DNA from 4 places in the Synechococcus sp. WH 8109 genome. Region 3 is predicted to be linked to each of the others. Evidence: predicted binding sites of a transcription regulator. Region 3 holds the regulator's gene; each other region holds the start of a gene.

Region 1 (2,161 bases), 310 kb from region 3:
AGCGCCAGTGGGCAGTTCGAAGCCGCCGGAGAAGGAGAGGAAGCCAGCGAGGGCCACCATGGTCAGGGCGGAGAAGGCGGAGCCGAAGTTGCCCCAGCCGCCATAGATGCCTTCAGCCAGGCCGATTTCCTTGGGCGGGAACCACTCGGCCACCATGCGGATGCCGATCACGAAGCCGGCGCCAACGATGGAGAGCAGCAGACGGGCCACCACCAGCTGGTTGAAGTCCTGAGCGGACGCAAACAGCAGGCAGGGAATCGCCGAGAACACCAGGATCGAGGAGTAGGTGATCCGGGGTCCGAATTTGTCCAGGAGCATGCCGATCAGCACGCGCGCCGGAATGGTGAGGGCCACGTTGCAGATGGCCACGGTGCGGATCTGACCAACGGTCAGACCCAGGTCCGCTTTCACGGTGGTGGCCAGAGGGGCCAGGTTGAACCAGACCACGAAGGTCAGGAAGAAGGCGATCCAGGTCAGGTGAAGGGTTCGGTACCTGCCCTGGAACGACCAAAGGTCGCCAAGCATTGAGGAAAAGAGAAGGAACCTCGGGCTTCAAAAGGAAAGGTGCCCGGGGATGGCAAAACGGTCGAAAAGAGAATCCGTTTAACCCGCGCAGTTAATCAATTCGCCGACCCCTTGTTTGGTCAGATTGGTTACCGATTTGTGTTTTTGTGTTTCCGGGCAAACATCAATGGGGCTGATTGATCGGATCAGGTGATCTTGTGCCGCAGCGGTTTGGTAGCGGTTGCAACTTTTGTGGGTTGTTGGACTTTGCTGGTGCAGATTGTTGGTCGACGATGTGAATCAAGGCTTGCGGGTTTGTGTGCTCAGTGGCGGAAGCAGCCGTCGCATGGGGCGTGACAAGGCCCTCTTGCCGCACCCCTGCGGTGGTGTCTGGCTCACGGCCCTGGTTGACCAGCTGTTGCCGCTGGGTCATCCGGTGCAGGTGTTGAGTCGTCATCCCGTGCACGCAGAGCTGCTGGCCCACCGGCCCGGATGTTCCGTGGTGCTGGAGTCCCCTCCCTGGAATGGCCCCCTGCAGGCGCTGGCCAGGCTGTTGCCGTCTCAGCCTGGGGAGGCCTTGTTGGTGCTGCCGGTGGACATGCCGCGTTTGCGCACGGCCGTTGTCCAGCAGCTGATCGCAGCCTGGAATCGTGCCCCGGAGCAAGCAGCGGTGGCCCATGACGGGCAACGGCTGCAGCCGTTGCTGGCGGTTATCCCCTCCGGTTCTCCCTTCCGCTCCTGCCTTGATCAGCAACTGCAACGCGGAGAGTTGCGCTGGATGGATTGGTTGACCTGCGTTCCCCATCAGGCGGTGCGCTTGCCTGCAGAGGCGTTGGTGAATGCCAATTGCCCCGCAGATCTGGCAGCGTTGGAGGGATGAGCACGTCGCTGCCGCTTGCGGACCGCCTCAACCGGCCCATCGGGGTGCTGCGGTTGTCGCTCACGGCCCGCTGCAATCTCGCCTGTCCGTACTGCTGTCCGGATGTGGAGGAGCCCCCTGGCCTGCTCACCCTTGAGCAGCAGATTCGCGTGATTCGTGTGGCCACGCGCCTGGGAGTACAGACGTTGCGGCTCACCGGTGGAGAGCCGTTGTTGAGTCGGCGTTTGTTGCCTTTGCTGGAGGCGGTGGCGCAGGCCCGGCGGGATCGTTCGGATCCGATGGCTGGTTTGCAGGCCGTGGCGCTCACCAGCAACGGGGTGCTGTTGTCGGAACCGATGGCGCGGGCGTTGCGTGCCGCAGGGCTGGATCGCATCACCATCAGCCTGGATGCGGCGGAAGGGGAAGCAGCGGCGCGCATGGCTGGTCTCCAGGGTGGTGCCGTGGCTGGTGAACGCCTGGTGCGCCAGGTGCAGGACGGCATTGCGGCGGCCTGCGCCGCTGGCTTTGACCCCTCACGCGGTGAGCTCAAACTCAATGCCGTGATCCAACGGGGGATCAATGACGATCAGCTGTTGCCTTTGGCCGCTTTGGCGCGGCAGCAGGGGATGGAGCTGCGTTTGATCGAATACATGGATGTGGGCAACCGCAACCAGTGGACGCTGGACCAGGTGCTGCCGGCGGCGCAGATGGTGGAGCGCATTCACGCCCGTTGGCCTCTTGAACCGCTGGGTCGACCGCGGGGTGGCACGGCCCGGCGTTGGCGCTATGGCGATGGTG
Region 2 (2,161 bases), 320 kb from region 3:
ACCCTCGAGCTCCTGAGGCCCGACCGGGGCGATCCGCTCCCAGATCCCAGGGCGTGTGCGAACAGCATCGCCCTTCTGCTCGGTGGTCCGATGAGCGTGAACGAACGCGACCAACCGGGCATGGCTTGGTTGCGGCAGGAACTGGACTGGCTTACGGCATGGCACCAGCAACGCCAACCGGTGCTGGGCATCTGCCTGGGGGCACAGCTCTTGGCTGTTGCTGCAGGGGGCAGCGTGCAACCCCTGCAGGTGGGAGCACCACCACAACAGCTAAAGGAACTGGGCCTCGGCGCAATCCACTGGGTCGCGGATCCGTGCGATGAGGTTCTGCTCAAAGAGCAATCAGGAAGCAGCTTGGTGCTGCATTGGCATGGCGATCGAATCCAACTGCCGGCTGATGCAACCCTGCTGGCTTCTTCGCTGCACTGTGCGGAACAGGTGTTTCGCATCGGAGCCCACGCCATTGGCCTGCAATGCCACCTCGAGGTCGACGGTGATGCGCTTGAGCGCTGGATCGCCAACGACCACGATTACGTGGTGAGTGCCCTTGGACCTGAAGGACCCGTTCGCCTGAGCCAGGACTGGCGCAGGCTGGGCGCCACGCTCCAGAAACAAGGCCGAGACTTCTTCAATGCTGCGCTCGATCAGCTGATTGAGATCAGCAAAGCCCGCTAATTCCTACGGACAAAAATAAACAAAACCAAAAACTTTTCTGAAGAGGTATCAGCCTGAACACCACTTTGCAATCCGCGGGAGCTTCAATATTTCCGTAGCAACAGCTACCGATCGTTCACTTCGCATCGCGCGAAGCGCAGTTCGCCTCAGGCCATGGAACGGGGACCTGAGCTTGCTTCGAGGACCATCTCAATGACCACCCTTCTCTACCGCGGTCATCAGTACCAGCAAAACAACGCCACTCAGGGCAAGCCCGGTGTGCAGCTGGTCTACCGCCGCAACGTGTACCAAGCCCGTCAAATCAGCATCCACCGCACTCCGGTGCAGCTCGTATACCGCGGGGTGGGCTACACGCGCTAGAGCAAATACTCAATCTGTAGCAACTCGAACATTCCACTTGCACGGATTGAGGCGTAATAGATCCAGCTTCAGCAACGACGTTGGATCTCATCACTACCCGCCTCGACCAAGGTCTCGTACAGGTGAATCCCTCCAGCGTGCATGGCGTGTTCTGGCTGCAAACGCACTTTCCAGCTCAAGACTGGGATGCCCTGCTGTCTGGACAAGCTGCCTTCGGCATGGATTGCATCGACGATCTGATCAGTGATGCACGCGAAGCTGGCTTGAATGTGGAGTGGGAAGCATCCGTCCCCAGCTGAATTCACTTGAATTCTAAAAATCCCTTCACACTCCCGTGTGCAGGGATTTTTTAATAGGACAGACGAAAGTGAATGCTCAAGCCACCAAGCGGTTGAGCATGGGCAATTCAGACAGTTCATCCCTCCACTGCTGGGCCCAAAGATCCTGACTGCGCTCGTACACCTCCATCAACTGCTCCACGGCGCGCTCGTGAAAATCAACGCGCAGATCCAACAACGGGAACGCAGCTTCGCCACTCACCTGCACAGCCGCTGAGGTGCAGAGGTTGGAACGGTGATCACCACCAGCCGCTTCCCCAGCTTGAAGAGCCATCATTAGGCGACGGCCCAGTTTCAAGCTGGGGTCGCTGGTGAGGAAGGCCTGCTGCATAGCCGCCAACACGGCCTCATCCGCTAAGCAATTGCCAGCAACAGAGAGGTCACGCTGATGGCGATGCCCTGCCCAAGAGCCGCAATCCTGGCCCGTCCAACAGGCCGTGCGACCGTCCAGGTCAATCAGGTGAAACTGACGCCGATCACGATGCTGATCATCGGCAAGAAGGCTGGCCAGAACGCTCTCAGCATCCGAACTCTGCTCCAGACGCTCCAGGCCACAAATCCCCAAGTACGGATTGGTGTGGGCCTGGGTGGCGACAGCACCAACCCCCGCGCGGATATGGGGGACGGTGGATCCAACGGCCATATGACAGGTGGCCACACCCACTCCAAAACGACCGTTGTTGGGATCACGGGCCAGGATTGAAAAGGTCACGGCAGCTGACGGTCAAGCCGCAGCAACGTTTCCAGCAGCACCGCGGTACCTGCACAGCACTGCTCATCGCTGGTGA
Region 3 (2,161 bases):
GCGAGGCTTGACGAACTGCACACCACCGATGAGTCAATCCCCTGAACAACGCACTGATGGCCGTCGCCCGCAGCAGTTGCGACCGTTCTCGGTGAACTGGAATCCCATGGGGTTTGCCTTGAGCTCTCTTGTGGTTCACACCGGCCGAACCGCTGTTCTCTGCAGCGTTTGCTTGGAGGACAAGGTTCCCCGCTGGCGCAAGGGAGAAGGGTTCGGATGGCTCAGCGCCGAATACCGGTTGCTGCCAGGATCCACCCCACAGCGGCAATCACGGGAGCTGATGAAACTCTCGGGTCGCACCCAGGAAATTCAGCGGCTGATTGGCCGAAGCCTGCGCGCCGTGATCGACATGGAGCGCCTAGGGGAGCGCACCTTGCTGATCGACTGCGACGTGATCCAAGCGGACGCCGGCACCCGGACGGCCTCGATCACCGGGGCTTGGCTCGCCCTGGACCAGGCCTGCCGATCACTGGTGGACCAAGGAGTCCTGGAGCAATCGCCCCTGATCGATCAGGTGGCGGCGGTATCCGTGGGCTTGGTTGATGGCCAGGCCTTGCTGGATCTGGACTACAGCGAAGACAGCCGTGCCGAGGTGGACCTGAACGTTGTGCAGTCCGGCGATGGCCGTCTGCTAGAAATCCAGGGGACTGCGGAGGGTGCGCCCTTCAGTCGCAGCCAACTCAATGAGCTGCTGGATCTAGCAGAGCCGGGATTGACATCCCTGATGCAGGCGCAACGCCAGGCCTTCAACGAGCACAGCAGCGTTACGTAATAACCGCTACATGGCCGCCACCGCCGGCTCCGTAACTTCGCTTCAACAGGGGGTTGTCATGACCAGTAGCCGAGGTTTCAGCCGATACGCCCCGCAGATGGTGGCTCCAGCTCCCAGCGCAGAGCCCGCCAACCGTTCTCTGTTGGAGATCATCCGGGATCTCGATGGCGCCAGCAGTGAACTGGTGGATCGCAACAAGACCATCTTCTTCCCCGGAGATCCCGCAGAACGGGTGTATCTGATCCGCCGGGGAGCCGTTCGTCTATCCCGCGTCTACGAATCAGGAGAAGAGATCACCGTTGCCCTGCTCCGCGAGAACAGCCTCTTCGGGGTGCTGTCGCTGCTGACAGGTCAACGGTCCGACCGCTTCTATCACGCTGTGGCCTTCACCCGGGTCGAAATGGTGACGGCACCGGCGACCTCCGTAAAGGCCGCCATCGAAGCAGACACCAGCGTTGGCCTGCGATTGCTTCAGGGTCTCTCCAGCCGGATTCTGCAGACCGAGACGATGATTGAAACCCTCACCCATCGGGACATGTCATCCCGGCTGGTGAGCTTCCTGCTGGTGCTTTGCAGGGATTTCGGAGTAGCGGATGAGCTGGGCATCACCATCGACCTGCGCCTGTCCCATCAGGCCATCGCTGAAGCAATTGGCTCAACACGCGTCACAATTACGCGTCTGCTGGGAGACTTGCGTCAGTCCGGTCTGGTTCAGATTGACCGCAAGAAAATCACGGTTCTGGATCCGATCGCGCTGGCCAAGCGCTTCAGCTAGGCCTGCCATCGCACGACTTGTGCAGCCATGAGCGGCTGGGCACTGATCCTGGTTCTGTTGGTGCTCGGGGGTGTGCTGTCGACCCTGGGCGACCGCTTGGGCAGCCGTGTCGGCAAAGCGCGACTGAGTTTGTTCAGCATGCGCCCACGGCGCACCGCCGTTTTGATCACGGTGTTGACCGGCAGCCTGATCAGCGCACTCTCACTTGGCCTGATGCTTCTGGTGAGCCGGCAGTTGCGGGTGGGCCTGTTTGAACTGGATGCCCTGCAGGAGAAACTCCAGGACAGCCGTCAACAGCTGGAGGCAGCCGAGCGGGAACGGGACAAGACCCAAACGGAAACCAAACGGATCGTCATTGAGCTCGAGCAATCGCAGCAACGGGCCAACACCCTGCGCCTCGAACTGGCTCCTCTTCAGAAGGAGCTGGCCCAACTCGAAGCCGAACGTGAACGCCTCAGCCAGGACATCGCCTCACGCGATGCAGACATCCAGCGCACGGAAGCAGAACTCAACAGCGTTCGCAGCCGCATCCGTGCCGGTGAGCAGGAACTCAAAGAACTGGAACGCAATCTGGTCGCCTTGAGGCGTGGATCGGTGGTGATCAGCAGCGGACA
Region 4 (2,161 bases), 870 kb from region 3:
TTGTCGATGAAGTCGTCGCTGAACACACCGCCAGCGGTGAGGAAGCCGCGGTCGGCATTCAACGCTTCCAGGGCACCGTTGAGGGATGCGGGGACCGTGGCTATCTTCGAGAGCTCTTCAGCCGGAAGTTCGAACAGGTCGCGATCTTCGCCATCGCCGGGATCGATCTGGTTCTTGATGCCGTCCAGGCCGGCCATCATCATGGCGCTGAAGGCCAGATAGGGGTTGGCGAGAGCATCGCCGGAACGGAACTCGAGGCGCTTGGCCTTCGGGCTCGGGCCGGTGAGTGGGATCCGCACTGCGGCAGAGCGGTTGCCCTCGGAGTAGACGAGGTTCACCGGGGCTTCGAAACCGGGCACCAGACGCTTGTAGCTGTTGGTGGTGGGGTTTGTGAAGGCCAGGAAGGCGGGGGCGTGCTTGAGGATGCCGCCGATGTACCAGCGGGCCGTCTGCGAGAGGTTGGCGTAGGTGCCTTCGCCGAAGAACAGGGGCTGACCGCCTTTCCAGAGGCTCTGGTGCACATGCATGCCGGTGCCGTTGTCGTTGAAGACCGGCTTGGGCATGAAGGTGGCCGTCTTGCCGTACTTCTTGGCCACGTTGCGCACTACATACTTGTAGGTCATCACGTTGTCGGCGGCCTGGATCAGCTCAGCAAATTTCATGCCGAGTTCGTGCTGGCCCGCGCCGGCCACCTCGTGGTGGTGCTTCTCGGTGGGAATCCCTAGCTGTCCCATCAGCAGGAGCATCTCGGAGCGGATGTCCTGAGCGGTGTCGTTGGGAGCGACAGGGAAGTAGCCCTCCTTCACCTGGATCTTGTAGGCGAGATTGCCGCCTTCTTCGATCCGTCCGGTGTTCCAGCCCGCCTCGATCGTGTCAACGCTGTAGAAGGAACCGCCTTCGGCCGAGTTGTAGCGGACGTCGTCGAAGAGGAAGAACTCCGGCTCAGGACCGAAGAAGGCCATGTCTGCCAGGCCGGTGCTGGCCAGGTGATTCAGTGCCCGCTGAGCCAGCGCGCGGGGGCAGCGCTCGTAGGGCTGGCCGGTGCGCGGCTCCTGAATCGAGCAAATCATGCTCAGGGTTTTGTGCCTATAGAAGGGATCAACCCAGGCGGTATTGGCGTCCGGCACCATGGCCATGTCAGAGGCCTGGATGCCTTTCCAGCCGCGAATGGAAGAGCCGTCAAAAGCAAGGCCCTCCGTGAAGGACTCTTCCTCCAGCAGATCGGTGCAGACCGTGAGGTGCTGCCACTTGCCGTGCAGATCGGTGAATTTGAGGTCGATCAGTTCGATGCCTTCGTCCTTGATCTGGCGCAGGACGTCCTGGGGGGATTTCGACATAAGAAAGGACTGCTCGACTGAATTGTGCAGTGATGTGACCGTAAACAGCCACAAGACACCATTTTGTATCAAGAGGTACGTTTCAACAGCCAGAGGGCGACTGCGTAACCGTTTCTGTCAACTTGGCTGAAATGCAGGCCTGCCAAAGGATCTGCTCGCTTTAACGGTGTTAGCTTCCGCTGGGGATCCTCTGGAGATTCAGGGACATGCGGGATGCAATCAGCGGTCTGATCGGTCGCTACGACCAGCTGGGTCGTTATTTCGATCGTTCGGCTATCGACAGCATCAATGCATATTTGGATGAATCCAGTCTGCGGATTCAGGCCGTAGAGCTGATCAACGGATCCTCGGCTGAGATTGTGCGTGAGGCCAGCCAACGCCTGTTCCGGGATGAGCCTGATCTGCTGCTGCCTGGCGGTAACGCCTACACCACCCGTCGGCTCGCCGCCTGCCTGCGGGATATGGATTATTTCCTCCGTTATGCCAGCTATGCCCTGGTGGCTGGTGACTCCACTATCCTCAATGAGCGTGTGCTGAACGGTCTCGACGACACCTACAAGAGTCTCGGCGTTCCCACCGGTCCAACAGTCCGCAGCATTGTTCTGCTGGGAGAAGTTGTCGCTGAGATGCTCCTGGCCGACGGTGCTGCATCCGATCAACTCGCCACGGCCATACAACCGTTTGATCACCTGGCCAAGGGTCTTGGAGAAACCAATGTGCGTCAGCGCTGAGCCAGCACGCTCAACGCAAGATTTGAACAGATTGCAATCGATCTTCCCTCACTCCCTCAAAGGGACGTGACTGCGTAGGCTCAACACTTCGAA

What was found. The regulator NtcA, encoded in region 3, controls nitrogen genes in cyanobacteria. The targets are predictions, from matches to a motif close to GTANCNNNNGNTAC.
Region 1: Syncc8109_RS11040 (molybdenum cofactor guanylyltransferase) is a predicted target of NtcA. The motif match lies at 739-752, and genes of this name have one in related genera.
Region 2: Syncc8109_RS11965 (DUF4278 domain-containing protein) is a predicted target of NtcA. The motif match lies at 770-783, and genes of this name have one in related genera.
Region 4: glnA (type I glutamate--ammonia ligase) is a predicted target of NtcA. The motif match lies at 1,403-1,416, and genes of this name have one in related genera.

What each region holds. Positions count from the first base shown of each region.
Region 1 is NZ_CP006882.1:2,053,599-2,055,759, reverse strand. Features, by position in the region: gene Syncc8109_RS11045 (NarK family nitrate/nitrite MFS transporter) at 1-525, opposite strand, end outside; gene Syncc8109_RS11040 (molybdenum cofactor guanylyltransferase) at 851-1,384, shown strand; gene moaA (GTP 3',8-cyclase MoaA) at 1,381-2,161, shown strand, end outside.
Region 2 is NZ_CP006882.1:2,040,771-2,042,931, forward strand. Features, by position in the region: gene Syncc8109_RS10980 (type 1 glutamine amidotransferase) at 1-675, shown strand, start outside; gene Syncc8109_RS11965 (DUF4278 domain-containing protein) at 868-1,035, shown strand; gene Syncc8109_RS10985 (hypothetical protein) at 1,116-1,334, shown strand; gene Syncc8109_RS10990 (DUF1028 domain-containing protein) at 1,411-2,085, opposite strand; gene Syncc8109_RS10995 (Zn-dependent hydrolase) at 2,082-2,161, opposite strand, start outside.
Region 3 is NZ_CP006882.1:247,617-249,777, reverse strand. Features, by position in the region: gene rph (ribonuclease PH) at 29-772, shown strand; gene ntcA (global nitrogen regulator NtcA) at 831-1,547, shown strand; gene Syncc8109_RS01205 (DUF3084 domain-containing protein) at 1,575-2,161, shown strand, end outside.
Region 4 is NZ_CP006882.1:1,116,467-1,118,627, reverse strand. Features, by position in the region: gene glnA (type I glutamate--ammonia ligase) at 1-1,337, opposite strand, end outside; gene Syncc8109_RS06055 (allophycocyanin subunit beta) at 1,544-2,068, shown strand.